2 regions of the Pseudomonas sp. 18-147 genome follow, and region 2 is predicted to be linked to the other one. Evidence: predicted binding sites of a transcription regulator. Region 2 holds the regulator's gene; the other holds the start of a gene.
The links. Region 2 encodes LexA, which represses DNA repair genes until DNA is damaged. Its sites were predicted from a motif close to CTGTNTNNNNANACAG; they were not measured.
Positions count from the first base shown of each region.

Region 1 (15,169 bases), 2.8 Mb from region 2:
TCGGAGATAGCTGGTTCTCCTCGAAAGCTATTTAGGTAGCGCCTCATGTATCACTCTGGGGGGTAGAGCACTGTTTCGGCTAGGGGGTCATCCCGACTTACCAAACCGATGCAAACTCCGAATACCCAGAAGTGCCGAGCATGGGAGACACACGGCGGGTGCTAACGTCCGTCGTGAAAAGGGAAACAACCCAGACCGCCAGCTAAGGTCCCAAAGTTGTGGTTAAGTGGTAAACGATGTGGGAAGGCTTAGACAGCTAGGAGGTTGGCTTAGAAGCAGCCATCCTTTAAAGAAAGCGTAATAGCTCACTAGTCGAGTCGGCCTGCGCGGAAGATGTAACGGGGCTCAAACCACACACCGAAGCTGCGGGTGTCACGTAAGTGACGCGGTAGAGGAGCGTTCTGTAAGCCTGTGAAGGTGAGTTGAGAAGCTTGCTGGAGGTATCAGAAGTGCGAATGCTGACATGAGTAACGACAATGGGTGTGAAAAACACCCACGCCGAAAGACCAAGGGTTCCTGCGCAACGTTAATCGACGCAGGGTTAGTCGGTTCCTAAGGCGAGGCTGAAAAGCGTAGTCGATGGGAAACAGGTTAATATTCCTGTACTTCTGGTTACTGCGATGGAGGGACGGAGAAGGCTAGGCCAGCTTGGCGTTGGTTGTCCAAGTTTAAGGTGGTAGGCTGAAATCTTAGGTAAATCCGGGGTTTCAAGGCCGAGAGCTGATGACGAGTCGTCTTTTAGATGACGAAGTGGTTGATGCCATGCTTCCAAGAAAAGCTTCTAAGCTTCAGGTAACCAGGAACCGTACCCCAAACCGACACAGGTGGTCGGGTAGAGAATACCAAGGCGCTTGAGAGAACTCGGGTGAAGGAACTAGGCAAAATGGCACCGTAACTTCGGGAGAAGGTGCGCCGGCTAGGGTGAAGGATTTACTCCGTAAGCTCTGGCTGGTCGAAGATACCAGGCCGCTGCGACTGTTTATTAAAAACACAGCACTCTGCAAACACGAAAGTGGACGTATAGGGTGTGACGCCTGCCCGGTGCCGGAAGGTTAATTGATGGGGTTAGCGCAAGCGAAGCTCTTGATCGAAGCCCCGGTAAACGGCGGCCGTAACTATAACGGTCCTAAGGTAGCGAAATTCCTTGTCGGGTAAGTTCCGACCTGCACGAATGGCGTAACGATGGCGGCGCTGTCTCCACCCGAGACTCAGTGAAATTGAAATCGCTGTGAAGATGCAGTGTATCCGCGGCTAGACGGAAAGACCCCGTGAACCTTTACTGTAGCTTTGCACTGGACTTTGAGCCTGCTTGTGTAGGATAGGTGGGAGGCTTTGAAGCGTGGACGCCAGTTCGCGTGGAGCCATCCTTGAAATACCACCCTGGCATGCTTGAGGTTCTAACTCTGGTCCGTGATCCGGATCGAGGACAGTGTATGGTGGGCAGTTTGACTGGGGCGGTCTCCTCCTAAAGAGTAACGGAGGAGTACGAAGGTGCGCTCAGACCGGTCGGAAATCGGTCGCAGAGTATAAAGGCAAAAGCGCGCTTGACTGCGAGACAGACACGTCGAGCAGGTACGAAAGTAGGTCTTAGTGATCCGGTGGTTCTGTATGGAAGGGCCATCGCTCAACGGATAAAAGGTACTCCGGGGATAACAGGCTGATACCGCCCAAGAGTTCATATCGACGGCGGTGTTTGGCACCTCGATGTCGGCTCATCACATCCTGGGGCTGAAGCCGGTCCCAAGGGTATGGCTGTTCGCCATTTAAAGTGGTACGCGAGCTGGGTTTAGAACGTCGTGAGACAGTTCGGTCCCTATCTGCCGTGGACGTTTGAGATTTGAGAGGGGCTGCTCCTAGTACGAGAGGACCGGAGTGGACGAACCTCTGGTGTTCCGGTTGTCACGCCAGTGGCATTGCCGGGTAGCTATGTTCGGAAAAGATAACCGCTGAAAGCATCTAAGCGGGAAACTTGCCTCAAGATGAGATCTCACTGGGAACTTGATTCCCCTGAAGGGCCGTCGAAGACTACGACGTTGATAGGCTGGGTGTGTAAGCGTTGTGAGGCGTTGAGCTAACCAGTACTAATTGCCCGTGAGGCTTGACCATATAACACCCAAACAATCTGATGATTGTGTGTTGTAAGGTGAAGTCGACGAACCGAAAGTTCGCATGAACCGCAAAACACCTTGAAATCACATACCTGAATCCGGATAGACGTAAGCCCAAGCGAACGGATATCCAACCGAATTGCTTGACGATCATAGAGCGTTGGAACCACCTGATCCCTTCCCGAACTCAGAAGTGAAACGACGCATCGCCGATGGTAGTGTGGGGTCTCCCCATGTGAGAGTAGGTCATCGTCAAGCTCCTATCCCAAAACCCCTGGTCAGCGATGACCGGGGGTTTTGCTTTTGCGCGCGGAAAAAGGCGTGCTTCCTGTTCACCTTGCCGAACCCCTCCTGGCATGTCCTCTTTCGCGTCTAGCGTAGCGAGAGTCCGGGCGGATCCGCATGGCGCTGGCGCTCTTGCGTTCGCCGTACCTATCCCGATCCGCGAGTTAGAGCCTCGCTTCGAGGAGAAAGACAAAAGGTGGCTTCCGATGAAGGGAATCGCTTGATTTACTGTATGAATAAACAGTATCTTGAGCGCTCCCCCCTTCGTGGCCATCCCTGTTGGCCATCCCAAGGCAGCTCGTCTCTCGAGCTGCCTTTTTCTTTGTCTCAATGGAAATCCCGGCTGCGGACGTCCAGGCCGGTGAGTAGAGGACTCAGGTCATGCAGGCGCCCGGCGATGACGTGGCGCACCTCGCCGGAGGACTCCAGGATGCCCTCCACCTGCAGCAGCCGGGACTCGAGGAATGGCCGCCTCTGCCGTTCGGCAAGGTCGTGTCGGACCACCACGTTGACCATGCCGAACTCGTCTTCCAGGGTGATGAAGGTGATGCCGCTGGCGGTCTGTGGGCGCTGCCGGCCGACCACCAGGCCGGCGACCCGTATCGGTCGCCCATGTCCCAGTTTCGCCAGTTCGCGGGAGTCGCGGCAGCGGCGGGCCTTGAGCTGTCCACGCAAGAGTTTCAGCGGATGCGGGCCGAGGGTGGTGCCGAGGAGAGCGTAATCGCTCAGCAGTTCCTCGCCGCGCGAAGGCAGTGGCAGGCTGACCGTGCTCTCTTCGATGACGGTCCCTTCGGCGAACAGTGGCAATTGCGGCTCGACGCTGGCGACGGCCCAGCGCGCCTTGTGCCGGTGTCCGGCGAGACCGCGCAGGGCGCCGGCATCGGCCAGCAACTCCAGGGCCCGGGCGTCGAGCCTGGCGCGTCGGCCGAGATCGTGCACGTCGAGGAACGGCTGGGCCTCCCGGACCTGCTCGATACGCCTGGCATCCTCCTCGCGAAAGCCTCGGATCATCCGCAGGCCGAGGCGTATGGCCGGTTGCGCCTGCCCGAACGGCTCCAGGCTGCAATCCCAACCGCTGTGGCGGACATCCACCGGGCGTGTCTGCAGGGCGTGGCGGCGGGCGTCCTGGAGCAACTGGTCGGGGCTGTAGAAGCCCATCGGCCAACTGTTGATCAAGGCGCAGGCGAAGGCCGCCGGCTCGTGACGTTTCAGCCAACTGCTGGCGTAGGTGAGCAGGGCGAAGCTGGCGGCGTGGGATTCAGGGAAACCGTAGCTGCCGAAGCCTTTGATCTGCTCGAAGATGCGCGCTGCGAAGTCGGCCTCGTAGCCCTTGGCGAGCATGCCCCGGGTCAGCCGCTCGCGGTGGTGTTCCAGGCCGCCATGACGCTTCCAGGCGGCCATCGAACGACGCAGTTCGTCCGCCTCGCCCGGCGTGTAGTCGGCGGCGACGATCGCCAGTTCCATGACCTGTTCCTGGAACAACGGGACGCCCAGGGTACGTTCGAAGACCTTCTCCAGTTCGGCCGATGGATAGGCCACCGGCTCTTCACCGTTTCGCCGGCGCAGGTAAGGATGCACCATGTCGCCCTGGATCGGCCCCGGCCGGACGATGGCGACCTGGATCACCAGATCGTAGAACTTCTGCGGGCGCAGGCGTGGCAGCATGGCCATCTGTGCGCGCGATTCGATCTGGAACACACCGATGGTATCGGCGCGGCTGATCATTTCGTAGGTGGCCGGGTCTTCGCTCGGGATACTGGCGATGCTCAACCGCTTGCCGCCGCGCAGCGCGTGGATCAGGTCGAAGCTGCGGCGCAGGGCGCTGAGCATGCCCAGGGCGAGGACGTCGACCTTGAGCAGGCCGACCGCGTCGAGATCGTCCTTGTCCCACTGGATCACCGTGCGCTCGGCCATGCTGGCATTCTCCACCGGGACCAGGGTGTCCAATGGCTGTTCGGAGATGACGAAGCCGCCGGGGTGCTGCGAGAGGTGGCGCGGAAAACCGATCAACTCGTCGGTCAGGGCCAGCACCCGGCGCAGGACCGGACTCTGCGGATCGAAGCCGGCCTCTTCCAGGCGTTCGGCGCTGGGGGCCTGGTCGCTCCAGCGGCCGCAGCAGTTGGCCAGGACGTCGACCTGCTCGGGCGGCAGACCCAGGGCCTTGGCTACGTCGCGCACCGCGCCGGCGCCGTGGTAGGTGCTGACCACCGCGGTCAGCGCCGCGCGCTGGCGTCCGTAGCGTGTGAAAACGTACTGGATGACCTCCTCGCGGCGCTCGTGTTCGAAATCCACGTCGATGTCCGGTGGTTCGTTGCGCTCGCGGGAAAGGAAGCGCTCGAACAGCAGGTTGGTCCGGTCCGGGTCCAACTCGGTGATGCCGAGGGCGAAGCACACTGCCGAGTTGGCCGCCGAGCCGCGGCCCTGGCAAAGGATTTTCCGGCCCCGGGCGAAGGCGACGATGTCCTGCACGGTGAGGAAATAGCTTTCATAGCCCAGTTCGGCGATCAGCTCGAGTTCTCTCCCGATCTGCTTGCGGACCTTGGCGCTCGCGCCGTTCGGCCAGCGCCTGGCGATGCCCTGTTCGGTGAGATGGCGGAGCCATGACGCCGGGTCGTGTCCGGCCGGTACCAATTCGCGTGGGTACTGGTATTTCAGCTGTTCCAGATCGAACCGGCAGCGTTCGGCGATCTTCAGGGTTTCCGCCAGCAGGGCTTGCGGGTAGATCCCCTGCAGGGCCTCCAGGGTACGCAGGTGGCGTTCCCCGTTGGGGAAGAGATAGGCGCCGGCCTCGCTGACCGGAAGATGGTTGCGGATCGCTGTCATGCAGTCCTGCAGGGCTCGCCTGCCGCGGGCGTGCATGTGGACGTCGCCGCAGGCCACGGGCGGTAGCCGGAGATGCGAGGCGAGCGCGAGCAGTTTGTCCAGGCGGGCATCGTCATCGGCGCCGCGATGCAACTCGACGCCCAGCCAAAGGCGCTGGGGGAAGCGTTCGCGGAGCCAGGCAGCCTGCTCGTCCCCATGGTCGTTCGGCAACCAGATCGCCAACAGGCCGGCGAGCGGCTGTTGCAGATCTTCGCGCAGCAGCCGGTAGTGGCCCTTGTCGGCTTGTCGCCGGCCGCGGGTGATGAGGCGACAGAGGTTCTGGTAGCCCTCCAGGTCCTCCGCCAGGAGGACCAGCTTGGGCCCCTGTTCGAGGCGGATTTCGCTGCCGACGATCAGTTGTACCTGATGCTCCCGCGCCGCCTGCCAGGCCCGCACGATACCGGCCAGGCTGCATTCGTCGGTGATCGCCAGGGCCCGATAGCCCAGGCGTGCTGCACGGGCGAAGAGTTCCGCGGCGCTGGAGGCGCCGCGCTGGAAACTGAAGTTGGACAGGCAATGCAGTTCGGCGTAGGCGCTCATGCGAACCAGCCATGCAGCCACAGCGGCCCTTCGCTGCCGACCTCGCGATAGACCCAGGCACGTTGTCCGCTGCGGGTTTCCACCAGGTAATAGTCGCGGCGGATGTCTTCGCCATCCCACCAGCCCGACTCGATCCGCTCCGGGCCGGCCAGCACGGTGGGCAAGGCCTCGCCGAGGGGGCGTGGCTCCGCCAGCAGCCAGCCGGGTCGGAGGCCGCAGGCTGCCGGCGATTGCGCCCTGTCGCAGCTGTGCGGCCGCCAGCTTCGCTCCGGACGGTGTTCGGCGACGGCGCTCAGGCCCTGTACCGCCTCGTCGCCCAGCCGCGCGCGCAGGCGTTCCCGCAACTGTTCCCAGCCGAGATACTGCTGTGGGCGCTCGTCGAACAGTTCGCGGTGCTGCGGCGTGAAAGGAGGCAGCTCGCGGGCCTCCAGGCGCACGGCATGCACGGGGGCGGGCAGTTGCAGCTGTTCGAGACGGCCGCGGGTCAGTTCGAAGAGCATGGCCGCCTCGCGTTCGGCGCTGAGCAGGCCGACCGTGACCTGGCTGTCGGCGCGCCCGTGATGCTCCAGATGCAGGGTGAAGCGCTGCACGCCGCTGTCGCGTCCGGCGAGAAAGGCGGCGAGATCGGCGCTCAGCCGTCGCAGGGGGAAGAGCAGGGCCTGGTGCGATTCCACGTCGAAATTGAGTTCGATGCGCAGGTCGAAGGTGTCCGGCGGCCGGTAGTGCTCCAGCGCCAGTGGGCTGCGGCCGCAGAGGCGGTCGATGTGCAACAGCAGTTCGGCCGGGAAGCGACGGGCCAGGGCGGCGCGCGGCAACTCGAGGACCTGGCGCAGATAGCGCAGTCCCATGCGTCCGAGGGCGACAGCCAGCTCCCGCGAGAGTCCCAGGCGGTCCAGCGGAAGGGCGGACAACTGGCGTTGCAGCGCTGTCTCGTCCTCGATGGCCAGGCCGTCGTGGCTGTTCGCCAGGACCCTCGCCGCCACCGGGTTCGGCGCCAGGCACAGGCGATGGCGGAAGCCCAGCGCCGTGAGTTCCTTGCGCAAGCGGGCCTCGAAGCGTGGCCAGGGGCCGAACAGGGCAAGGCTGGACTGCACTTCCAGCAGCAGCGCACGCGGATAGTGCAGGCTGACCTGCGAGCTGAAACCGTAGGCCCAGGCGGCGAGGAAGGCCTGCCAGCGCTCCACGGCGGCGAGGTCGTATTCCGCCGTGGCGAAGTCCCGGCTCAGGGCCTGGGCGGCGATCAGCGATTGACCGGGCTTCAGGCCGAGCGCGCGTGCCGCTGGGTTGACCGCCTGCAACTGCCGGCGCTGCGCTGGGCCGCCGAGCAGCGCCAGCGGTGCGTCGGGATTGCTCCGTTGACGCAGCGCGCTGTCCATGGCCAGTTGCGGCAGGAGAATGCAAGCCCAGAGCATGGCCGCCTCATTGCCAGGCGCTGGCCGGCAGGGCGGTCGCCGGCGCGAGGCCGCCCCGGCACTTGAGGATGCGCAGGCGTGGGGGGCGGGTTTCGATGCACAGGCGTAGCGCTGCCGGCGAAGGGTTGACCGCTTCGCGCAGGGGGCGATAGGCGAAACCCAGGGCCTGACCGCTTTCGGCGGCGACCTGGAGGCGGCGCAGGGCGCGGTCGTCGGCCTGCTGCGGCCAGCACAGCACTGCGGCGCAACTGCCCGAGCGCAGGCACTGTTCGGCAGCCCACAAGGCGTCGCGTCCGCTGGCCTGCAACAGGACCAGGTGGCGCAGGTCGACCGCGGCGGCCAGCCAGGCCTGCGGATAAGGTACGTAGGGGGCGCCGACCAGGACGACACGACGTTGCGCCTGGGTCAGGCGAGCGAGGGTCGGCATCAGTAGTTGCAGTTCGCCGACACCGTCGCGGGCATGGAGGATTTCGCTCAGGGCATGCTCCGGCCAACCGCCGCCGGGCAGCAGTGCGTCCAGGCGCGCATGCCCGGTGGGCAGGGAAGAGCCGGCCGGTACGGCGGACTGGCCTTTCCAGATCCTACGCGCGTCGAGCAGCGCACTCAGCGCTATGCCATTGCCTCGTCCGGCGACGGCTGCGGGTGGGGTGATGTCGGCTACGGATGAAAGGGAGGCCAAGGAAATAACTCGAATGCTGTATGTAAATACAGTATTTGCTGTAGTCCTTTTCTGGTCAATGGCAGTCGGTCGGCATCCTTTCATGTGACACTGAGATTCAATAACGAATATAATTGAGAATCGTTATTGATCCTGGGCGCGCTATGTCAGCCCAGTGCGTTCCGTCCCTCGAAAGGAATTCCCCTATGGATACCCTGGCCCCTGAATCCACTCGGCAAAATCTGCGTTCGCAACGCCTCAACCTGCTGACCAACGAGCCGCACCAGCGCCTGGAGAGCTTGGTGAAGAGCAAGGAACCCTTCGCCAGCCGGGACAATTTCGCCCGCTTCGTCGCCGCCCAGTACCTCTTCCAGCATGACCTGGAGCCGCTTTATCGCAACGAAGCGCTGGCCCGCCTGTTCCCCGGCCTGGCTTCCCGCGCCCGCGACGACGCCGCTCGTGCAGACCTGGCGGACCTCGGCCATCCGGTGCCGGAGGGCGACCAGAGCGTGCGCGAGGCCGACCTGAGCCTGGCCGAGGCACTGGGCTGGCTGTTCGTTTCCGAAGGTTCGAAGCTGGGCGCTGCGTTCCTGTTCAAGAAAGCCGCCGCGCTCGAACTCGACGAGAACTTCGGCGCCCGCCATCTGGCCGAACCGGAAGGCGGCCGCGCGCAAGGCTGGAAGAGCTTCGTGGCGATCCTCGACGGCATCGAGCTGAACGAGGAAGAAGAGCGCCTGGCCGCCAAGGGCGCCAGCGATGCCTTCAATCGTTTCGGCGACCTGCTGGAGCGTACCTTCGCCTGAGGGGCGTTCCTTGTCCTTTGATCGGCGGCCAACCTCGCCGACGACGATTGCCCCGGCCTGGTTGCCGGGGTTTTCTGTCTTGCGCCGCCGGCCAGGAGCGCGGACCTGCGGAGACCCTTAGCGAGGCGGCCGCTGCGCTTCCACTGAGTTGCCGAACGAGGTGCCCAGGCGAATGCGCGTCGCCGATTGGTTGTACAGGCCGAGCTGGTTTGGCGGACGCCGGACGATGGCGGCGGAATCCAGCTCCTGTTCGCGGCGGGCCCTGGCCGCGCTGTCAGGATCGGTCATCTGCTGGCTCAGGCATTCATAGGACAAAGCCTGGTAGCCGTTGACCTCGGTGTTGATGCAGTTCGCCGGCGGCGTCGGCTCGTCGGCCAGGGTGGCGTTCATGGCCAGGCCCAGGATCAGGGCCGGCAGAACCTGCGATGAACGGTGCATGGCGATTCTCCCGCGCTGGGATGGTGGTTTCCCGCTTATACGGCAATCGGTGAAAACATGTCACCGCAGGTACCGTCACACCACAGTCACACAGTGCCATCAGGATGTCCCTCCTGGGTGATGGCCATCTGGCCTGAACCGGGTAGTTCGGACTGGAATCCGTTGATGTCGATCCTCGGGGTGGCAAGGTCGTGCGCAGTGTCGTTGCTCGGTCTCGGCATGCTGCTGCCGGCGTCCGGCGCCGTGCCGGGCGATGGCGGCAGGCCGCCGTTGCGCCTGGCGGTGCACGCGTTCGATATTCCTCCGCAGAGCCTGGCATCGGCGCTGGTGACCTACAGCGGGGTGACGGGAATGGCGGTTCTGGTGGATGGCGAGCTGGCTCGTGGACGGCGCTCGGCCCGCTTGCAGGGGCGCTTCACCGCCAGCGACGCCCTGACCCGACTGCTCGGCGGAACCGGCCTGATGGCGCGCTACACCAGCCAGGAAGCGTTCACCCTGCTGCCGGCGCAGGCCGTCAGGAACGCTGCGCCGCTGCCGGCAGAGATGCCGAAGGTCGAGCAGCCGCTGGATCGCCGCTACGCGGGAGCGGTCCAGGCGGCGCTGGAAGAACAGTTGTGCCGCTCGCCGCGCACTCGTCCGGGTACCTATCGCGCGGTGCTGCAACTCTGGATCGGTCGCTTCGGCGAGGTTCGCCACAGTCGCCTGCTCGGCTCGACCGGCGACCCGCAGCGGGACAGCGCCCTGGTGGAAAGCCTGCGCGGCGTGCGGGTGATGCAGGCGACGCCCGCTACGCTGGCCCAGCCGCTGACCATCCTGTTGCTGCCGAAGACGACGGGCAAGGCCATGGAATGCAAGCTGACGGAGGGAGTGGGAGGGTCATGAGCGATTCGCGGCAAAGCGCGATGGTGAAGCTGTTCCTCGCCTCCTACGACGACTTCAAGGCGCGCCTGAAACGGCGCCTGGGCTCCGAGGACCTGGCGTGCGACGTGCTGCACGAAACCTACCTGAGAGTCGACCGGCTGGATGATGCCCTGGAGGTCAAGAAGCCCCAGGCCTACCTGTTCCGTATTGCCCTGAACATTGCCGCCGACCGCCGCGAGGGCGACGCCCGCCTGCTCACCGGGGAGGAGGTGGCGGAGCTGTTGCAGGTGGCCGACGAAGGCCTCGACCCGGAGCGCATCGTCGGCGGTCACGCCGAGATCCGTCGCCTGCTGGAGGCGCTTTGCGAACTGCCGGCGCGGCGTCGGCAGATTCTCATCGCCTCGCGCCTGGAAGAGACGCCGCATGCGGAAATCTCCCGTCGCTTCGGCATTTCCACCCGCACCGTGGAGAAGGAACTCAAGGCCGCCCTGTGGTTCTGCGCGGAGCGCCTGGAAAGAAAAGTCATCCAGAGGTTCGGTCCCGGGGCCGGAAAACCGTCATAAGCATAAGCAGGTGGAAAACCGCCGCCATATCCATCCCATGAGCCATTCCGGTGTCCGTACAGCACAGTCATGACAGCCTCAGACTCCGCCGCCGATGAAACCGGCGACCTTCGCCACGAAGCGCACGCCTGGGTGATCAGCCTGACCTCCGGACGCGTCACCCAGGGCGACGCGCGGGCCTTCCGCCAGTGGTGTGCGCGCAGCCCGCAACACCTGCGAGCGTTCGTCGAGGCGCGCGATCTCTGGCAGGCACTCGGCAGTGCCGCCGCTCTGCCGCTGGAGCCGCCGGCCGTGGCGCAGATCGCGCCGAGGCGTTTCGGTCGTCGCTGGTTCGTCGGCGGTGCGCTGGCCGCCTCGGTGGCGTTGTTCGTCTTGCGCCCGTCGCTGCTCGACCATGGCCTGGGCGGCGCCGACTATGTCACGGCGGTCGGCGAGCAACGCCAGGTGCAGGTGAGCGGCGAGACGCGGATCGAGATGAACACCCGCACCCGCCTGAACGTGCGGCGCAATCAAGAGCAGCAGGAAACCATCGAACTGCTCGGCGGCGAGGCCGAGATCATCGCCAGCCACCCGCCGCAGAGCAGCCTGCGGGTGATGGCCGGGAGCGCCTGGCTGAGCGCCAGCCGGGCCCGCTTCAACGTGCGCAGCAGCGGTGACGTCTGCGTGGTGACCTGCCTGGAGGGCAGCGTGCGGCTCGAACACCTCGGCCAGCGCCTGGACCTCCAGGCCGGCCAGCAGCTGACCTTCGACGAGCGACGCAACGGTCCGCCGGTGCCTTTCGACGTTGCCGAGGTGATGGCCTGGCGCGAGCGCATGCTGGTGTTCAACGACGTACCGTTGGCCACGGTGATCGACGAAATCAACCGCTACCGTCCCGGCATGCTCCTGCTGCTGGACAAGGCCCTTGGCCGACGCCGGGTCCAGGCCCGTTTCAGCCTCGATCAACTGGCCGACGTGGCGACCCTGATCCGCGATGCCTATGGCATCGAGGTCACCCGCCTGCCGGGCGGGGTGGTGCTGCTCGGCTGAGCCACCGCTTCATTGCAGGGCCACCACCCGTCGATAGCGCTCCACGCCGTTGCGGGTGACCCGCGACAGGCTGATCTCCAGTCCGCTGGCGCGGACTTTGCTGCGTGCCGGCAGGCGCGTCCAGCCCTTTCCCGGCACCCAGGCACGGATCTCGAACCGACTCACGTCGTCCAGCACAGCCACCCGCTCCGCCAGCGGCGGCAACGGCAGGCGGTCGCCGCTGGGCGAGGCGGCGCGGTAGAGGATCTTGCCCTGTCGCCACCAGCGCACGCGCTGCAGCGGCGCGCCTGGCTCGGTACTGGCGCGGACGATGTCCAGGCGCAATGGGATCTCGCTCAGGCGCTTCAGTGCGAGTCCGGGCGGCAGGCTGTCGCTGGCCCGGATCGGCTCGTCGCCGCTGGGCAGGCCGGTCTCCTCCCGGATGGCGCTGTGCAGGGCGATGTCGCGCTCCAGTTGGTTCAGCGCGCGCAGTAGCGCGGCGCCCTGCTCGGTGCTGTCCTCCAGGTGCGCGCTGGCCCGGGCGATGCTGTCCAGGCCGCGCCAGGCCATCAGGCTGACGATGGCCATGAGCATGATCGCGACCATCACCTCGATCAGGGTGAAGCCGGCTTGCCGGCGCCGCGTCGTCGCGCGTTCAGCGTACCCGGACATGGCCGTTCGCCTCGCGCAGCACGGTGACGCTGTGTTGGCCGTCGGAGAGCGTTATCCGCAACGGCGCGCCGATCCATTCGGCGTCCAGCAACACCGGTCGCGGCGGGCGCACGCTGACCCGCAGAGGCGCGGCCTGCCAGTCGCGCGCGCGCAATTCGGTGTCGGCGGCGAAGGCGTCGGTCTTGCCGCGATAGGCCTGCGGGCTGAAGCGATAGCCCTTGGCGCTGGGCTGCCAGAGGATCGGCGTACCGCGTACCCGCGCTTCGCCCTGGGCTATTTCCAGCAACCGCGCCAGGCGCGCGGCATCCTGGCGCAGCAGGCCCGTCGGGTCGGGGCGGGCGCTCAGGCTGATGGCCGCCGTGGCGATGCCGACGATTACCAGCACCACCATCAGTTCGATCAGGGTGAAACCGCCTTGCCGGGGTCGCCTCACCGGATGCCGCTCCGCGAAGAGAGAGGTTTCCAGAGTGCCCGACGAAGATGATCGGCTTGTGAAACATAACGGAGAGAATTCCGCGCTAGGCTGGTGCCGGGGCGCCGTTCGTGGCGCCCGTCGCCCATACGCCAGGAGAGCCCCGCCATGCCGGCCATGCCCCGTATCGATCCGCCCCGCCTGGTCCAGTTTGCCGCCGTGCTGGCGATCCTCGCCGGCCTGCTGTTCTGGGGCTATCTGTTGCTGGCGCCGATTCCCGGCGTGGTCCAGGCCGAGGTCGCCGACGTTCCGCCGCCCAGCGGCGAGGACGCCGCTCAACGCTGGTTCGCGGCGCCTTCCGGTGAGGTCGAGGTGCAACTGGCGGGATTGATCAGCGGTGGTCCCGCGGCGATCGCCATCCTCTCGGTGAACGGCGCGCCGGCCCAGGCCTATCGCGAGGGCGAGGTCCTGGCGCGTGCGGCGAAGGTGCGGCGGATCGAGGCCGACGCGGTGCTCATCGAGCAGAACGGCGAGGTTCGCCGGGTGGCCATGCAGCGGCTCGCCGAACCGCCGCCGCTGGCTACCCTCAAGCGCGGTTGAGATCACCGGGAGCGGCTCAGCAGGGTGTTCAGGCGCGCCAGCGGCACCGCCTGTTCGCGCTGCGTGCGCACACGGATTTCCACCCACAGTAGCGCGGGGTCGTCGGTGGCCTCGACGCGTTGTTCGCAGTACAACCGCAGGCGGCCCTGGGAGCATTCGAAATCGCTGTTTCCCGGAGCCGCGCCGACGCCCAGGCGTAGCTCGGCGAGCCGGCTCTCCGCTGCCAGCAGGGCCAGCGACTTGTCGCGCAACAGACCGTTGCCGTCGGTCATCAGGCCCACCGCGCGGATCGCTGCGGCCAGGGCGATGGCGACGATGGCCAGCGCGACCAGCACTTCGATCAGGGTGAAACCGCGGGAAGACAGGCGCGTGGACATCGCGGAAAGGTCGGCGAAAGGGGACTTCCAGGCTAGCCGGGAAATCTGACCGATCCCTGACAAAAGCTCGGGAGGGCGCCCCCGCGAGCCATCCCCGGCGCCTGCCGGAAAGCCCGGCTCCAGGGCCTTGCGGGCGCCTCCGGAAGAGCGGCGCACCCGAGGATTTTCAATATCGTTGACATATCTTCCTGAAACAATCCGCGGCGAATCGAACCATGCCGAGGAGTGTCGAGATGGATGTCGTGCAGTTCAGCTCCAGCCCGAAAGGACATCGGGGACAGCGGGGCTTCACCCTGATCGAGATCATGGTGGTGGTGGTGATCCTCGGCATCCTCGCCGCGATGGTGGTACCCAAGGTGCTCGACCGTCCCGACCAGGCCCGTGCCACCGCGGCGCGCCAGGACATCTCCGGGCTGATGCAGGCGCTCAAGCTCTACCGCCTCGACCAGGGCCGCTATCCGAGCCAGGCGCAGGGCTTGAAGGTGCTCGCGGAGCGTCCTGCCGATGCCTCGGCGAGCAACTGGCGCTCGTACCTGGAGCGCCTGCCCAACGACCCCTGGGGCAAGCCCTACCAGTACCTGAATCCCGGCGTGAACGGCGAGATCGACGTGTTCTCCCTCGGCGCCGACGGGCAGCCGGGCGGCGAGGGCATCAACGCCGACATCGGCTCCTGGCAGCTCTGAGCGCGCCATGAACGGTCATCGCCAGCGCGGCATGGCGATCATCAGCGCGCTGCTGATCGTCACCGTGGTTGCGGTCATAGCCGCCGGCCTGATCGCCCGCCAGAGCGCATTCATCCGCGCCCTGGAAAGCGAGCAGCTACGCATCCAGGCCGGCTGGATGCTGCGCGGCGGCCTGGAATGGAGCCGCCAGTTGCTGCTCGAGGACAGCCGCCGCGACCCGCTGACCCGCCTCGACCAGCGCTGGGCGCAACCGATGCGTGGCTTGCGTCTGAGCAGCGCCGAATTGCCGTTCAACGGCCAACTGGAAGACGAGCAGGGCAAGTTCAACCTGCGCAACCTGTTGGTCGACCAGCGCCCCGATCTCCAGGAGCGAGCGAACTTCGAACGCCTCGCCGGTCTGCTCGGCGTGCGCCCGAAGGAGACGCGGCTGATCGTCGAGCGGGTACTCGATTCCTATGCACGGCTGCCCGCCGAAGCGCCGCCGGCCGAGACGCAACCCGCAGGCTTCGACAGCGGCCGCGAGACTTCGCCGGGCGCCGTGTTGCGTGCGCTTCCGGCGCGCATGCCGGCGCTCAGGCGTCTCGACGACCTGGCCCGGCTGGGCATTCCGCCGGCGACCCTGGAACGCCTGCGGCCCTACGTCACCATCCTGCCCGAAACCACCTGGATCAACGGCAACACCGCGCGCGCCGAAGTGCTCGCCGCCTGTGTCCCCGGCCTCGGGCTGGACCAGGCGCGGCGGGTGCTCGGCGAGCGCGACCGGGGCCGCTGGTTCCTCAATCGCGGCGACTTCGTCAACCGCCTGAACATGCCGCAATTGCAGGCGCAGTCGGTGAAGGTCGGGATCACCAGCGACTGGTTCCTGCTCACCGCCTATGCTCGGCGCG
Region 1 covers NZ_CP182296.1:5,058,565-5,073,733, reverse strand. The annotation lists rRNA gene ACM0M4_RS24125 (23S ribosomal RNA) at 1-2,106, shown strand, start outside; rRNA gene rrf (5S ribosomal RNA) at 2,251-2,366, shown strand; gene dnaE2 (error-prone DNA polymerase) at 2,721-5,816, opposite strand; gene ACM0M4_RS24110 (Y-family DNA polymerase) at 5,792-7,207, opposite strand; gene imuA (translesion DNA synthesis-associated protein ImuA) at 7,215-7,820, opposite strand; gene pigA (biliverdin-producing heme oxygenase PigA) at 8,072-8,668, shown strand; gene ACM0M4_RS24095 (hypothetical protein) at 8,786-9,106, opposite strand; gene vreA (TonB-dependent outer membrane receptor VreA) at 9,272-9,988, shown strand; gene vreI (RNA polymerase sigma factor VreI) at 9,985-10,530, shown strand; gene vreR (anti-sigma factor VreR) at 10,600-11,559, shown strand; gene ACM0M4_RS24075 (PulJ/GspJ family protein) at 11,569-12,210, opposite strand; gene gspH (type II secretion system minor pseudopilin GspH) at 12,194-12,643, opposite strand; gene ACM0M4_RS24065 (type II secretion system protein N) at 12,791-13,222, shown strand; gene gspI (type II secretion system minor pseudopilin GspI) at 13,225-13,599, opposite strand; gene gspG (type II secretion system major pseudopilin GspG) at 13,833-14,282, shown strand; gene gspK (type II secretion system minor pseudopilin GspK) at 14,290-15,169, shown strand, end outside.
Region 1: the regulator LexA is predicted to act here: its motif matches at 7,903-7,918, upstream of imuA (translesion DNA synthesis-associated protein ImuA).

Region 2 (15,169 bases):
CAGGCCGCGGAGCAGTTCTGGAATGACGTACGCAGCCGCTACGAGGACCGCCGGGTCGATCCGGAACGGCCATTGCTGCCGCCGGCGGAAGTGTTCCTTCCGGTGGAAGACTGCTTCGCCCGGCTGAAGAACTGGCCACGGGTGGTCGCCAGCCAGGAGGACGTCGAGCCGGGCGTCGGGCGCGAGCGCTTCCCGGCCCTGCCGCTGCCGAACCTGGCGATCGAAGCCAAGGCCGCCGAGCCGCTGGCCGCGCTGCGCCGGTTCATCGAGGAGTTCCCCGGCCGCGTACTGTTCTGCGCCGAATCGGCCGGACGCCGGGAAGTCCTGCTGGAGCTGCTGGCCCGACTGAAGCTGCGCCCCGAGGAAGTCGACGGCTGGCCGGCCTTCCTCGCCAGCCAGGCACGCCTGGCGATCAGCATCGCGCCGCTGGACGAGGGCCTGCTGCTGGACCATCCGGCCCTCGCCCTGGTCGCCGAAAGCCCGCTGTTCGGCCAGCGCGTCATGCAGCGCCGGCGCCGGGAAAAGACCCGCGACGGCGGCGACGCGGTGATCAAGAACCTCACCGAGCTGCGCGAAGGCGCGCCGGTGGTGCACATCGACCATGGCGTCGGCCGCTACCTGGGCCTGATCACCCTCGAGGTGGACAACCAGCAGGCGGAATTCCTCATGCTGCAATACGCCGAGGACGCCAAGCTCTACGTGCCGGTCGCCAACCTGCACCTGATCGCCCGCTACACCGGCGCCGACGACGCCCTGGCGCCGTTGCACCGGCTCGGCTCGGAAACCTGGCAGAAGGCCAAGCGCAAGGCCGCCGAGCAGGTCCGCGACGTCGCCGCCGAGCTGCTCGACATCTACGCCCGCCGCGCCGCCCGCGAAGGCTTCGCGTTCAAGGATCCGCAGGCCGACTACGCGACCTTCTCGGCCGGCTTCCCGTTCGAGGAGACGCCGGACCAACAAAGCGCCATAGAGGCGGTGGTCGCCGATATGCTCGCGCCCAGGCCCATGGACCGCCTGGTCTGCGGCGACGTCGGCTTCGGCAAGACCGAAGTGGCGATGCGCGCGGCGTTCGTCGCCGTGCATAGCGGCAAGCAGGTGGCGGTGCTGGTGCCCACCACCCTGCTCGCCCAGCAGCACTACAACAGCTTCCGCGACCGCTTCGCCGACTGGCCGGTGAGCGTCGAGGTGATGAGCCGCTTCAAGAGCGCCAAGGAAGTCGAGAATGCTGCGCGGCTACTGGCCGAAGGCAAGATCGACATCCTCATCGGGACCCACAAGCTGCTCCAGGAAGACGTGAAGTTCGCCAACCTGGGGTTGGTCGTGATCGACGAGGAACACCGCTTCGGGGTGCGCCAGAAGGAGCAGCTCAAGGCCCTGCGCAGCGAAGTGGACATCCTCACCCTCACCGCCACGCCGATCCCGCGGACCCTGAACATGGCCGTCTCCGGCATGCGCGACCTGTCCATCATCGCCACGCCGCCGGCGCGCCGCCTGTCGGTGCGCACCTTCGTCATGGAGCAGCAGAACGCGGTGATCAAGGAAGCGCTGCTCCGCGAACTGCTGCGCGGCGGCCAGGTGTACTACCTGCACAACGAAGTGAAGACCATCGAGAAGTGCGCCCGCGACCTCGCCGAACTGGTCCCGGAGGCGCGCATCGGCATCGGCCACGGACAGATGCACGAGCGCGAGCTGGAACAGGTGATGAGCGACTTCTACCACAAGCGCTTCAACGTGCTGGTGGCCTCGACCATCATCGAGACCGGCATCGACGTGCCCAGCGCCAACACCATCCTCATCGAGCGCGCCGACAAGTTCGGCCTGGCCCAGTTGCACCAGTTGCGCGGCCGCGTCGGTCGCAGCCACCACCAGGCCTACGCCTACCTGCTGACACCGCCGCGCCGTCAGATGACCCCGGACGCCGAGAAACGCCTGGAAGCCATCGCCAACGCCCAGGACCTGGGCGCCGGCTTCGTCCTCGCCACCCACGACCTGGAGATCCGCGGCGCCGGCGAGTTGCTCGGTGACGGCCAGAGCGGGCAGATCCAGGCGGTCGGCTTCACCCTCTACATGGAAATGCTCGAACGGGCGGTGAAGGCCATCCGCAAGGGCGAGCAGCCGAACCTCGAGCAGCCGCTGGGCGGTGGGCCGGAGGTCAACCTGCGGGTGCCTGCGCTGATCCCCGAGGATTACCTGCCCGACGTGCATGCCCGGCTGATCCTCTACAAGCGCATCGCCAACGCCCCTGACGAGGAAGGTTTGCGCGAGTTGCAGGTGGAGATGATCGACCGCTTCGGGCTCCTGCCCGATCCGGCGAAGAACCTGATGCGCCTGACCCTTCTGAAGCTGCAGGCGGAAAAACTTGGAATCCTCAAGGTCGATGCCGGACCGCAGGGCGGTCGTATAGAATTCGCCGCCGATACCCAGGTCGACCCGCTGGTATTGATCAAGCTGATCCAGGGCCAACCGAACCGCTACAAGTTCGAAGGCGCAACCCTGTTCCGCTTCCAGGTGCCCATGGAACGACCGGAAGAACGCTTCAATACCCTGGAGGCGCTGTTCGAGCGCCTGACACCGCAAACCACCTAAGGATTAGCCTATGCGCTTGTTCCGTTGCCTTGCCCTGCTGCTCTCACTGGCCGCCCCCGCGGCATTCGCCGGCGGTCCCTACCAGGTGGAACTGGTGGTGTTCCGCCAGGCCGGCGATGCCGTGCCGTCCAGCCAGCCGGCCCCGGACGACTGGGCCACCGGCGCACAGCCGCTGGCCAGCGACGCCCTGCGCGCCACCGCGCTCGACAACCAGCTCGCCAAGCTCAGCCAGGACAACGGCTACACCGTGCTGCTGCACAAGGCCTGGCGCCAGGACATCGGCGAGACCCCGGTGAAGATCGCCCTCAGCGAAGGCCAGGAACAGGATCATCATTTCCCGGTGGAAGGTACGCTGACCCTCAGCCAGGTGCGCTTCGTCGACATGGAGGCCGATTTCTGGGTCAATCGCTTCGGCGACGACGGTTTCCTCGCCGGCAGCCAGCACATCAGGCAGGGCACGCGGCTGAAGAATGGCGAACTGACCTATCTCGACCATCCGAGCCTGGGCATCCTGATCAAGGTGGTGCCGGTCGGCGCCCGTCCCGCCGCCCCCAATCCCATGGAAATGGAAGAACAGCAGGCACCGGCGGACGCGCCCCCCGTCGAAGGCGGCTTCGACGCCGCACCTCCTGCGCAATAGCGAAAAAGGCCGCAATAGCGGCCTTTTTTTCGTTGCGATGGCCGCCTAGCCGGCCAGGACCCGCGCCAGCACCTCGCGCACCTTGCCGATGCCATCGTGCAACGCCTGTTCGATTTCGGCCATGGTGATGATCCCCGCCGACTTGCCCGCCGCGGGATTGACCACCAGCGCCAGGCAGGCGTAGGGCAGGTCCAGCTCGCGGGCCAGTGCCGCCTCGGGCATGCCGGTCATGCCGACGATATCGTTGCCGTCCCGCTCCAACCGGGCGATTTCCGCCACCGTTTCCAGGCGCGGCCCTTGGGTGCAGGCGTAGACCCCATGGCTGCTGTGCGCCAGCCCCAACGCACGCAACGCCTCGATCAGGCGCTGGCGCAACGGCTCGTCATAGGGGTGGCTGAAGTCGATATGGGTGACATGCTCGATATCGCCGGCAAAATAGGTGTGCTCGCGTCCCGAGGTGTAGTCGATCAACTGGTGCGGCACGCACAGGTGCCCCGTTCCCATCGCCGCATGGATGCCACCCACCGCGTTGACCGCGATCACCGCCTCGGCACCCGCCTGCTTCAGCGCCCAGAGATTGGCGCGGTAGTTCACCTGGTGCGGCGGGAAGCGGTGCGGATGACCGTGACGTGCCAGGAACAGCACCTCGCGCCCGGCGTAGCGGCCACGCTGGAGCGGCGCGGACGGCGCGCCATACGGCGTTTCGATCGGCAGGGACTCGCCCAGCGTCAGCCCTTCCAGCTGGGTCAGGCCGGTTCCTCCGATAATCGCGTAGACACTCATCGACAGCTCCCTCAATCAATCAGTTGCGCGGCGCGCAACGCGGACAGTGCTTCCAGCCAGCGCGGCTGCTGGCGATAGTCGGTATTCGCGTAGCCCTTGCCACGCATGCGTTGCAGACGCGACGGCGGGGTCACCTTCAGGCGTTGCAGGGCAGCCAGGGCCAGCTCGGCGGAAGCCCGGTCGTTGCACACCAGGCCCATGTCGCAGCCCGCGGCCAGGGCGGCCTCGATGCGGCTGGCGGCGTCGCCGACCACATGGGCGCCGGCCATCGACAGGTCGTCGCTGAATATCACCCCGTCGAACTTCAGCTCGCCGCGCAGGATCTCCTGCAACCAGCGCCGGGAAAAGCCGGCGGGCTGCGGGTCGACCTGCGGATAGATGACATGGGCCGGCATCAGCGCGTCGAGCTGTCCGGCCAGGCGGGCGAACGGAACCAGGTCGCTGCGCCGGATTTCCTCGAGACTGCGCGCGTCTTCGGGAATCGCCACATGGGAATCGGCCTCGGCCCAGCCGTGACCGGGAAAATGCTTGCCGGTGGCGGCCATCCCGGCGGCATGCATGCCGCGAATGAAAGCACCGGCAAGCAGCGCGGCACGCTCCGGGTCGCCCTCGAAGGCGCGGCTACCGACCACGGCGCTGCGCTGGTGATCGAGATCCAGCACCGGCGCGAAACTCAGGTCGAGGCCGACCGCCTGCACCTCGGTCGCCATCAGCCAGCCACAATGCTCGGCCAGCTCTTCGGCATTGGGGTTGTCGGCGATCGCGCGCATCGCCGGCAGGCGCACGAAGCCCTGGCGCAGGCGCTGCACGCGCCCTCCTTCCTGGTCGACGGCCAGCAACAGGTCGGGACGGATGGCGCGAATGGCCGCACACAGTTCGCGAACCTGGGCAGGATGCTCGATGTTGCGAGCGAAGATGATCAGCCCGCCCACCTCGGGGTGGCGCAGGATTTGGCGGTCCTCGGCGGTCAGCCAGGTGCCGCCGATGTCGAGCATCAGAGAGCCTTGCATGAAGAGTCCTATGGCCTGGAAATCAGCGAAGCCCGCCGTCACGGGCCTCAGACAGCGCACACTGTACTGCACCCGGCAGAAAGACTTAAGTCCCGGGGCGGTACCGCGCGCCTGCCAATGGAGCCGGCCTGGCGCATGGAGTTCCGCCCGGAGCACAGAGAAAGGAGAAAAGAAAACGGCGCCCTGGGGCGCCGTCTGCGATCAGGCCTTGGCGGGCGTCTTGTTCCGCGGGCGCAGTTGCGCCCCGGCCAGCAGCGGATCGTCGATGCCGCTCTCGGCGCGCATGCCGGCAGCGAAGAACGGCACCATCAGGTGCATCACCTGCTCGGTGGAAGTGTTCACGCCGAAATCGGTTTCCGCCATCGCCCGCAGGGCCTTGATCCCCGACATGCTGAAGGCGGCCGCGCCGAGCATGAAGTGCACGCGCCAGAACAGCTCGATGGGCGGCAGCTTCGGCGCAGCCTCGTTGACCAGCAGCATGTAGCGCCGGAAGACCTTGCCGTAGACCTCCTCCAGGTACTTGCGCAGGTGCCCCTGGCTCTGGCTGAAGGCCAGGCCGAGCAAGCGCATGAAGATCGACAGGTCGTTGCCGCTGCGCGGCTTCACCGCCATCGCCTGGGACACCAGCAGGTGCAGGAGGTCCTCCAGGGTGGCGTGCTGGGCCTCGGGCTTGGCCTGGCGACGATCCAGCTCCTTTTCCAGGCTGGCGCAGAATGGCCCGAGGAAGCGCGAGAACACCGCCTGGATCAGCGCCTTCTTCGAACCGAAGTGATAATTCACCGCCGCCAGGTTGACCCCGGCCTTGCTGGTGATCAGACGCAACGAGGTTTCGGCGAAGCCTTTTTCCGCGAACAGCTGTTCCGCCGCATCGAGAATGCGTTCGACGGTTTCCGACTGGGCCATGGTTTCTCCGCCTGACAAACACTTGTTTGAAACATACGTTTCAGCCACATCCCTTGTCAAGCGGCAGATGACGCACCAGTCAGGAAAATTACAGAGAAGTCCCGAAAAACGGAAGCAAGACACTGGCCAACTTCATCGTGACGCAGGACGAAATGTCATGCGGAAAATCATTGCCACGCCCCGCTCACTGTATATAATCCCAGTCACTGGATAAAAACACAGAGCGACGACATGCAGAAGCTGACGCCCCGCCAAGCCGAGATCCTCTCCTTCATCAAGCGCTGCCTGGAAGACCACGGCTTTCCGCCGACCCGGGCGGAAATCGCCCAGGAACTCGGCTTCAAGTCGCCGAACGCCGCCGAGGAGCACCTCAAGGCGCTGGCACGCAAGGGCGCCATCGAAATGACTCCGGGCGCCTCTCGCGGCATCCGCATTCCCGGCTTCGAACCGCATGCCGCCAACGACGATGAGGGCCTGCCGGTGATCGGACGGGTCGCCGCCGGCGCACCGATCCTCGCCGAACAGAACATCGAGGAATCCTGCCGGATCAATCCCGCCTTCTTCAATCCTCGCGCCGACTACCTGTTGCGCGTGCGCGGCATGAGCATGAAGGACATCGGCATCCTCGACGGCGACCTGCTGGCCGTCCACGTCACCCGCGAAGCGCGCAACGGCCAGGTGGTGGTCGCGCGGATCGGCGAGGAGGTCACGGTGAAACGCTTCAAGCGCGAAGGCAGCAAGGTCTGGCTGCTGGCGGAAAACCCTGAGTTCGCTCCGATCGAAGTCGATCTGAAGGAGCAGGAACTGATCATCGAAGGCTTGAGCGTCGGCGTGATCCGGCGCTGACAGGAGATACCATGCAGACCTCCCACTCGCTGCCCAGCGCCCAGTTGCCACTGTTCCAGGAAGCGTTCTGGGCCAGCAACGGCGCACCCTTGCTCGACGATGTCATCGACAGCCCTTCCAGCGCCTCCATCGAGGAACCCGCTGCCTTTAGCGAACTTTCGCTCAGCGGCCTGCCGGGGCACTGCCTGACCCTGCTCGCACCGATTCTCCGCGAGCTCAGCGAGGAACAGGATGCCCGCTGGCTGACCCTGATCGCTCCGCCGGCGAGCCTGACCCATGAATGGCTGCGCCGCGCCGGCCTGAACCGCGAGCGCATCCTGCTACTGCAGGCGAAGGACAACGCCGCTGCCCTGGCGCTCAGTTGCGAGGCCTTGCGCCTGGGCCGCAGCCACACCGTGGTCAGTTGGCTGGAGCCGCTGAGCCGGGCGGCGCGCAAGCAACTGTCCCGCGCCGCCCAACTGGGCCAAGCACAGAGCCTGAATATTCGTCTGGGTTGAAAAAACGGCGGGGGACAGCGTTCAGTGCAGGACGCGGGGGCCTTCGTCGTGTTCCATCTCGCCCTCGGCAAGACGACCGGCCATTTGCACGCCGACATTGAACATGGCCTTGGCCACTTCGACATGCTGGCCTTGCAGGAAATTCTTCGCGTCCCCGGAGAACTCCAGGGTCACCAACGCCTCCTCGTCATCGGCGCGACGCAGCACGATGCGCCCGTCGGGCATTTCTACGATTTCAAGGAAGGATGTTGGCATGACAGACGCTCTCTACGAAGACGCGACATTGTAACAGCCCATCCAGTGCATCCCTAGCCCGCATCCGCCTTCCGGTTCCCCTCTCGCGCCTGTAACGGCGGTTCCAGAGCGCCCGGACGGCATCCGCTAAATTTTTTTGCTGGCAAATCAACCGAGTGGAACGGTAGGAAAATGTCCTACCGCTGATCGGCGAATGACGACGGCGTTACAGCTCCGTCAGGCTCTCGCGAAAACGCAGGACCAATTGCTTCAGCGACTGCCGCCATTCCTCGAGGGTTTCGCGAGAAAGCAAGGGGGCTTCTTCGTCGATACTCACGGCAACGATCAACGGTGTGCTGGGGTCGATCTTCGCTGCCTTGGTCGGTCGCGGCGGCAGGAACAGCTCGGAGTAGGCGCCCAGCAACTGGCCCAGCCAGGTTTCCGGCTGCGACGCCAACTCCACCAGTTCAGCCAGCTCGGGGCTGGGCGCGGCCGCCAGCACTTCGGCATTCAGCAATGCATCCACGCGAGGAGCGGCAGCCTGCGGCAGACGGTAGTAACCGGCGATCTCATGGCATACACCGAGCACTGCGCCATAAAGGTGGAACAGCGCCGACTCGCGCTCCCCCTGGATGATCGCCTGGGCATTCATCGCCCGCTCGGCATCGGCTCGCTTCCAGGCCTCCAGAGCCAACCCGGCGAAATACAGCTTCTGGTTGGTGCGGGTATAAAGCTCTTGGGCCATGCCGGTACTCCCGATTAAAACTGGAAGGAATGCGGAGCGCAGGCCAGGTCAGCGCCCGGCCTTCGCGCAGTATAAGCGCGCCCCATGCAAGCGGGCGCGCCATCCATCAGCGCTTGTCTTCGACCTTCCACTTGCCGCCATCGTAGAAGGCGCGCCAGCCGGTGGGCTTGCCATCGACCTCGGACTGCACGTATTGCTCCTTGGTCTTGCGGCTGAAACGGATCACCGCGGGACGGCCGTCCGGGTCTTTCTGCGGGGCGTCGCAGAGGTAATGGTACTTGGGATCCAGCTCGGCCTTGTGCGGGATGATCTCGCTCACCAACGGCGCGCGGGTCTCGCGGTTCTTCGGGAACTGGCTGGCGGCCAGGAACATGCCCGAAGCGCCGTCGCGCAGCACGTAGATATCGTCCACCTTCTCGCACTTCAATTCAGGCATGCGGATGGCGTCCATCTTCGGCGGCGCCGCCTCGCCATTCTTCAGCAGCTTGCGGGTGTTCTTGCAGGTCGGATTGGTGCAACCGAAGAACTTGCCGAAACGGCCGGTCTTCAACTGCATCTCGCTGCCACACTTGTCGCATTCCAGGCTCGGCCCTTCGTAGCCCTTGATCCGGTACTGGCCTTCCTCGATCTCGTAGCCCGGACAGTCGGGGTTGTTGCCGCAGATATGCAGCTTGTGTTTCTCGTCCAGCAGGTAGGCGTCCATCGCGGTACTGCAGATCGGGCAGCGATGCTTGCCACGCAACACCCGCGACTCGGACTCGCCCTCGTCGTCCGCGGCGATCTCGTCGCCGGGAATCAGGTTGACGGTCGCCTTGCAACGCTCCTTCGGCGGCAGGCTGTAGCCCGAGCAGCCGAGGAACACGCCGGTGGAGGCGGTACGAATCATCATCGGCCGGCCGCACTCGCGGCAGGGAATGTTGGTCAGGGTCGGCTGGTTGGCGCGCATCCCCTTCTCGCTGACTTCGGCCACCTCGAGCTTCTTCTTGAAATCGCCGTAGAACTCGTCGAGCAGGTGCTTCCAGTCGCGCTCGCCCTGGGCCACGTCGTCGAGATGCTCCTCCATCCCGGCGGTGAAACCGTAGTCCATCAGGTTGGCGAAGCTCTCGTTGAGCCGATCGGTGACGATGTCGCCCATCTTCTCCGCATAGAAGCGGCGGTTGTGGGTGGTTACGTAGCCGCGCTCCTGGATGGTGGAGATGATCGCCGCGTAGGTCGAGGGGCGGCCGATACCGCGCTTCTCCAGTTCCTTGACCAGGCTCGCTTCGGAGTAGCGCGCCGGCGGCTTGGTGAAGTGCTGGCTCGGATCGAGCTTGATCAGCTTGAGGTTCTCGCCTTCCTTCATTTCCGGCAGGACGTCGTCCTCGCCCGGCTTGCTCTGCTGCGGCAGTACCCGGGTATAACCGTCGAACTTGAGGATGCGGCCCTTGGCGCGCAGCTCGAAATCGCCGGCGGTGACGCTCACGCTGGTCGAGAGGTATTCGGCCGGGGTCATCTGGCACGCCACGAACTGGCGCCAGATCAGGTCGTACAGGCGCTCGGCGTCACGCTCCATGCCGGACAGCTGGGTCGGCTTGAGGTTGACGTCGGAAGGACGGATCGCCTCGTGCGCTTCCTGGGCGCCCTCCTTGCTCGAGTAGACGTTGGCCTTGCCCGGCAGGTACTTCTGGCCGAACTCGTCCTCGATGAAACCGCGGACCATGCCAATGGCATCGGCCGACAGGTTGGTCGAGTCGGTACGCATGTAGGTGATGTAGCCGGCCTCGTAGAGACGCTGGGCCATCATCATGGTCTTCTTCACCCCGAAGCCCAGGCGGTTGCTCGCCGCCTGCTGCAGGGTGGAAGTGATGAACGGCGCCGAGGGTCGGCTGGAGGTCGGCCGGTCCTCGCGCTTGGCGACGCTATAGGCCGAGGCCTTGAGCTTTTCCAGGGCCGCCATGGCCTGGGCTTCGTTGAGCGGCTTGAAGGCCTCGCCCTTCTCACGGGTAACCTCGAAGCGCACGTTGGCGCCCTTGGCGGTACCGAGGTCGGCATGCACTTCCCAGTACTCTTCCGGGACGAAGGCGCGAATCTCGCGTTCGCGCTCCACCACCAGCTTCACCGCCACCGACTGCACGCGGCCGGCGGACAACCCACGGGCAATCTTCTGCCAGAGCAGCGGCGAGACCATGTAGCCGACCACGCGGTCGAGGAAACGCCGCGCCTGCTGGGCGTTCACCCGGTTGATATCGAGCTCGCCGGGCTGGGAGAAGGCCTCCTGGATGGCCTTCTTGGTGATTTCGTTGAATACCACGCGCTTGTAGCGGCTTTCGTCGCCGCCGATGGCTTCCCGCAGGTGCCAGGCGATGGCCTCCCCTTCGCGGTCCAAGTCGGTCGCGAGATAGACGGTGTCGGCGTCCTTGGCCAGGCGGCGCAGCTCGTCGATGACCTTTTCCTTGCCGGGCAGGATCTCGTACTTGGCCTTCCAGCCATGCTCGGGGTCGACCCCCATGCGCGAGACCAGTTGGCGCCTGGCCTTCTCCTTCGGTGACAGCGCCGGCGCCTCGGAGGCGCTCTTGCGGCCCTTGGCCGCCGGCTCCTTGGAACTCGACGAACCACTGGTGGGCAGGTCACGGATGTGGCCGATGCTCGACTTCACCACGTACTGGCTGCCCAGATACTTGTTGATGGTCTTGGCCTTGGCCGGGGATTCCACGATGACCAGCGATTTACCCATGGATCGGAAGGTTCCTGCGTCGAAAAGATGAATATAAAGGAGGGAGCGACTAGCGCGGCACCGCTATATATAGTGGCGAACGAGCCAAGGTCAAGCGCGGTCTTCCCCGCCGGGAGCTTTCTGCAAGCCCAGGGGATCGGCCTCGGGACTCACCAGGACGAAGCGCGGCACCCACTCGCCATCGACCTCCACGGCCTCGGTGAACATCTCCAGCGGACGCACCCAGAGACCGAATTCGCCGTACAGCGCCTGGTAGATCACCAGCGCCTCTTCCGTCTCCGAATGCCGCGCGACACCCAGGACCCGGTAGTTCTGTCCCTTGTAATGACGATAGAGCCCAGCCTGCAGGTCCATGTTCCTTACCTTGTCTCGAAAATCGGAAAACAACGGCACAATGCCGACATACAACAGCCCGGTATAGGCACGGATCGCACAATAGGCAAACCCGCGCTCCCGGGGCGTCATTCGCTCGATACAGCCGGAAACGACTGACACTGAAAAACGAAAGCCGGGGCACGAGGCCCCGGCTTTCCCCTTCGACGAACGCTTAGATGCGCTCGAAGACGGTGGTGATACCCTGTCCCAGGCCCACGCACATGGTGGACACGCCAAGGGTACCGCCGTTCTGCTTCATCACGTTCAACAGGGTGCCGGAAATGCGCGCACCGGAGCAACCGAACGGGTGACCCAGGGCGATGGCGCCGCCGTGGAGGTTGACCTTCTCGTCCATCTTGTCGAGCAGCTTGAGGTCCTTCAGCACAGGCAGGGCCTGGGCGGCGAAGGCTTCGTTGAGTTCGACGAAATCGATGTCGGCGATGGTCAGGCCGGCACGCTTGAGCGCCTTGTTGGTCGACGGCACCGGGCCGTAGCCCATGATCGCCGGGTCGACACCCGCCACGGCCATGGAGCGGATCACCGCCATCGGCTGGATGCCCAGGTCCTGGGCGCGCTGGGCCGACATCACGATCATGCAGGAGGCACCGTCGGTGATCTGCGAGGAGGTCCCCGCGGTCACGGTGCCGCCTTTCGGATTGAACGCCGGCTTCAACTCGGCCAGGGTCTCGACGGTGGTTTCCGGACGAATGGTCTCGTCGAAGTCGAAGACTTTCAGGAAACCGTTCTCGTCATACCCTTCCATCGGGATGATCTCGTCCTTGAACTTGCCTTCCTGGGTGGCCTTCCAGGCCAGTTGGTGCGAACGCGCGCCGAACTTGTCCTGCGCCTCACGGCTGATACCGTGCATCTTGCCGAGCATTTCCGCAGTCAGGCCCATCATGCCCGAGGCCTTGGCGGCGTACAGGGACAGGTGCGGGTTCGGGTCGACGCCATGCATCATGCCGACGTGGCCCATGTGCTCCACGCCGCCGATGACGAATACATCGCCATTGCCGGTCTGGATCGCCTGGGCGGCGGTGTGCAGCGCGCTCATCGACGAACCGCACAGGCGGCTGACGGTCTGCGCGGCGCTGGTGTGCGGGATCTGGGTCATCAGCGACGCCATGCGCGCGATGTTCCAGCCCTGCTCCAGGGTCTGGTTGACGCAGCCCCAGATCACGTCTTCCACTTCGGCCGGGTCGACCTTCGGGTTACGCTCCAGCAGCTTGCTGATCAGGTGCGCCGACATGGTCTCGGCGCGGGTGTTGCGGTGCATGCCACCCTTGGAACGACCCATCGGGGTGCGGCCGAAGTCGACAATGACGACGTCTCTCGGATTCAGGCTCATAAATTCACTCTCGCTCTAGTCGTTCCGCGATTAACCGAAGAATTTCTGACCGTTCTTGGCCATTTCACGCAGCTTCGCGGTCGGGTGGTACAGCGCGCCCAGCTCGGCGTACTTGTCGGCCAGGGCCACGAACTCGGCGACACCGATCGAATCGATGTAGCGCAGAGCACCACCACGGAAGGGCGGGAAGCCGATGCCGTAGATCAGGCCCATATCGGCCTCGGCAGCGGTCTCGACGATGCCGTCTTCCAGGCAACGCACGGTTTCCAGGCACAGCGGGATCATCATGAAGTTGACGATGTCCTCGTCGGTCACTTCGCGCTGCTCGACCACGATCGGCTTGAGCACTTCGTAGGCCTGCGGATCGGTGACCTTCTTCGGCTTGCCGCGCTTGTCGGTCTCGTAGGCGTAGAAGCCCTTGCCGTTCTTCTGGCCCAGGCGGTTGGCCTCGTACATCACGTCGACGGCGGTCTTGCCCTCGACCGCCATGCGGTCCGGGAAGCCCTCGGCCATGACGTCGCGGCCATGGTGGCCGGTGTCGATGCCGACCACGTCGGACAGGTAGGCCGGGCCCATGGGCCAGCCGAACTTCTCCATCACCTTGTCGATGCGCACGAAGTCGACGCCGAAGCTCAGCAGCTTGGCGAAGCCGCCGAAGTACGGGAACAGCACACGGTTGACCAGGAAGCCGGGGCAATCGTTGACCACGATCGGGCTCTTGCCCATCTTCTTGGCGTAGGCGACGGTGGTGGCGATGGCGGTTTCACCGGTCTTCTCGCCACGGATCACTTCCACCAGCGGCATCATGTGCACCGGGTTGAAGAAATGCATGCCGCAGAAGTTTTCCGGACGCTTCAGCGCCTGGGCCAGCAGGCTGATGGAGATGGTCGAGGTGTTGGAGGCGATGATCGCGTCTTCCTTCACCGCGCCTTCCACTTCGGCGAGCACGGCTTGCTTGACCTTGGGGTTCTCGACGACGGCTTCGACGACGATGTCGACGTTGCCGAAGTCGCCATAGGACATGGTCGGACGGATGCCATTGAGCGCCTCGGCCATCTTCGCCGGGGTCAGGCGACCCTTCTCGACGCGCTTGCCGAGCAGCTTGGCGGCCTCGTTCAGGCCCATCTGGATACCCTCTTCGCGGATATCCTTCATCAGGATCGGGGTGCCCTTGAGCGCCGACTGATAGGCGATGCCGCCGCCCATGATGCCGGCGCCGAGCACGGCGGCCAGTTTCACGTCCTTGGCGACTTCGTCGTATTTCTTGGCTTTCTTCTTCAGTTCCTGGTCATTCAGGAACAGGCCGATCAGACTCTGCGCGACCGAGGTCTTGGCCAGCTTGACGAAGCCGGCGGCTTCGACTTCCAGCGCCTTGTCGCGGCCGAAGTTGGCGGCCTTCTGGATGCTCTTGATGGCTTCCACCGGCGCCGGGTAGTTCGGACCGGCCTGGCCGGCGACGAAGCCCTTGGCGGTTTCGAAGGCCATCATCTGCTCGATTGCATTCAGCTTCAGCTTTTCCAGCTTCGGCTGGCGCCGTGCCTTGTGGTCCAGCTCGCCGGCGACGGCGCGCTTGGCCAGGTCGAGGGCAGCGGCCTGCAGTTGCTCGGGAGCGACCACGGCGTCGACGGCGCCGACCTTCAGGGCGTCCTCGGCCTTGTTTTCCTTGCCCGAGGCGATCCACTCGACGGCGTTATCGCAGCCGATCAGGCGCGGCAGGCGGACGGTGCCGCCGAAGCCCGGGTAGATGCCCAGCTTGACTTCCGGCAGGCCGACCTTGGCGGTCGCGCTCATCACGCGGAAGTCCGCGGCCAGGCACATCTCCAGGCCGCCGCCGAGGGCGATGCCGTTGATCGCGGCAACGGTGGGTACGTCCAGGTCTTCGAAGTCGCTGAAGATCTTGTTGGCTTCGAGGTTGCCCGCCATCAGTTCCTCGTCGGGCAGCTGGAAGTTGTCAACGAACTCGGTGATGTCGGCACCAACGATGAACACGTCCTTGCCGCTGGTCACGATCACGCCCTTGACCGATGCATCGGCCTTGATCGCATCGACTGCCGCACGCAACTCACTGAGGGTGAGACGGTTGAACTTGTTGACGGACTCGCCCTTGAGATCGAAATTCAACTCGACGATGCCGCCCTCAAGAGGCTTAACCGTGATGGCTTTACCTTGGTAAATCATCAACTGATCTCCACGCTATTATGGAAGCTTGAACTTACACATCGGACGCCGTGTCGGGACCCTTTCGGCAACCGCCGAGCATAGTCCCAAACCCTTCGGCACACCCGCCGACGCGATAACCGGGTCTCTATTGTCGAGGCCTGCGCGAGGCAAACGCTCGATTCATACGCCCGTTTGACTTGGGTGCGCACACATTCCGGCAAAAGCCGGGAATTGTCAATCAGCCATCCGGAAAACACCTGCCCTCCTCCAGGCCCTCTGCGCAGGGCCATTCAGCCAGCCTCTGTCGGACCATTCAGATGTTCGATGATCGG
Region 2 covers NZ_CP182296.1:2,259,544-2,274,712, reverse strand. The annotation lists gene mfd (transcription-repair coupling factor) at 1-2,583, shown strand, start outside; gene ACM0M4_RS10945 (CsiV family protein) at 2,594-3,223, shown strand; gene ACM0M4_RS10940 (S-methyl-5'-thioinosine phosphorylase) at 3,269-4,006, opposite strand; gene nagZ (beta-N-acetylhexosaminidase) at 4,018-5,016, opposite strand; gene psrA (transcriptional regulator PsrA) at 5,218-5,919, opposite strand; gene lexA (transcriptional repressor LexA) at 6,151-6,765, shown strand; gene sulA (SOS-induced cell division inhibitor SulA) at 6,777-7,262, shown strand; gene ACM0M4_RS10915 (hypothetical protein) at 7,284-7,517, opposite strand; gene ACM0M4_RS10910 (DUF6586 family protein) at 7,723-8,241, opposite strand; gene topA (type I DNA topoisomerase) at 8,348-10,954, opposite strand; gene ACM0M4_RS10900 (DUF1653 domain-containing protein) at 11,045-11,308, opposite strand; gene fadA (acetyl-CoA C-acyltransferase FadA) at 11,502-12,677, opposite strand; gene fadB (fatty acid oxidation complex subunit alpha FadB) at 12,708-14,855, opposite strand.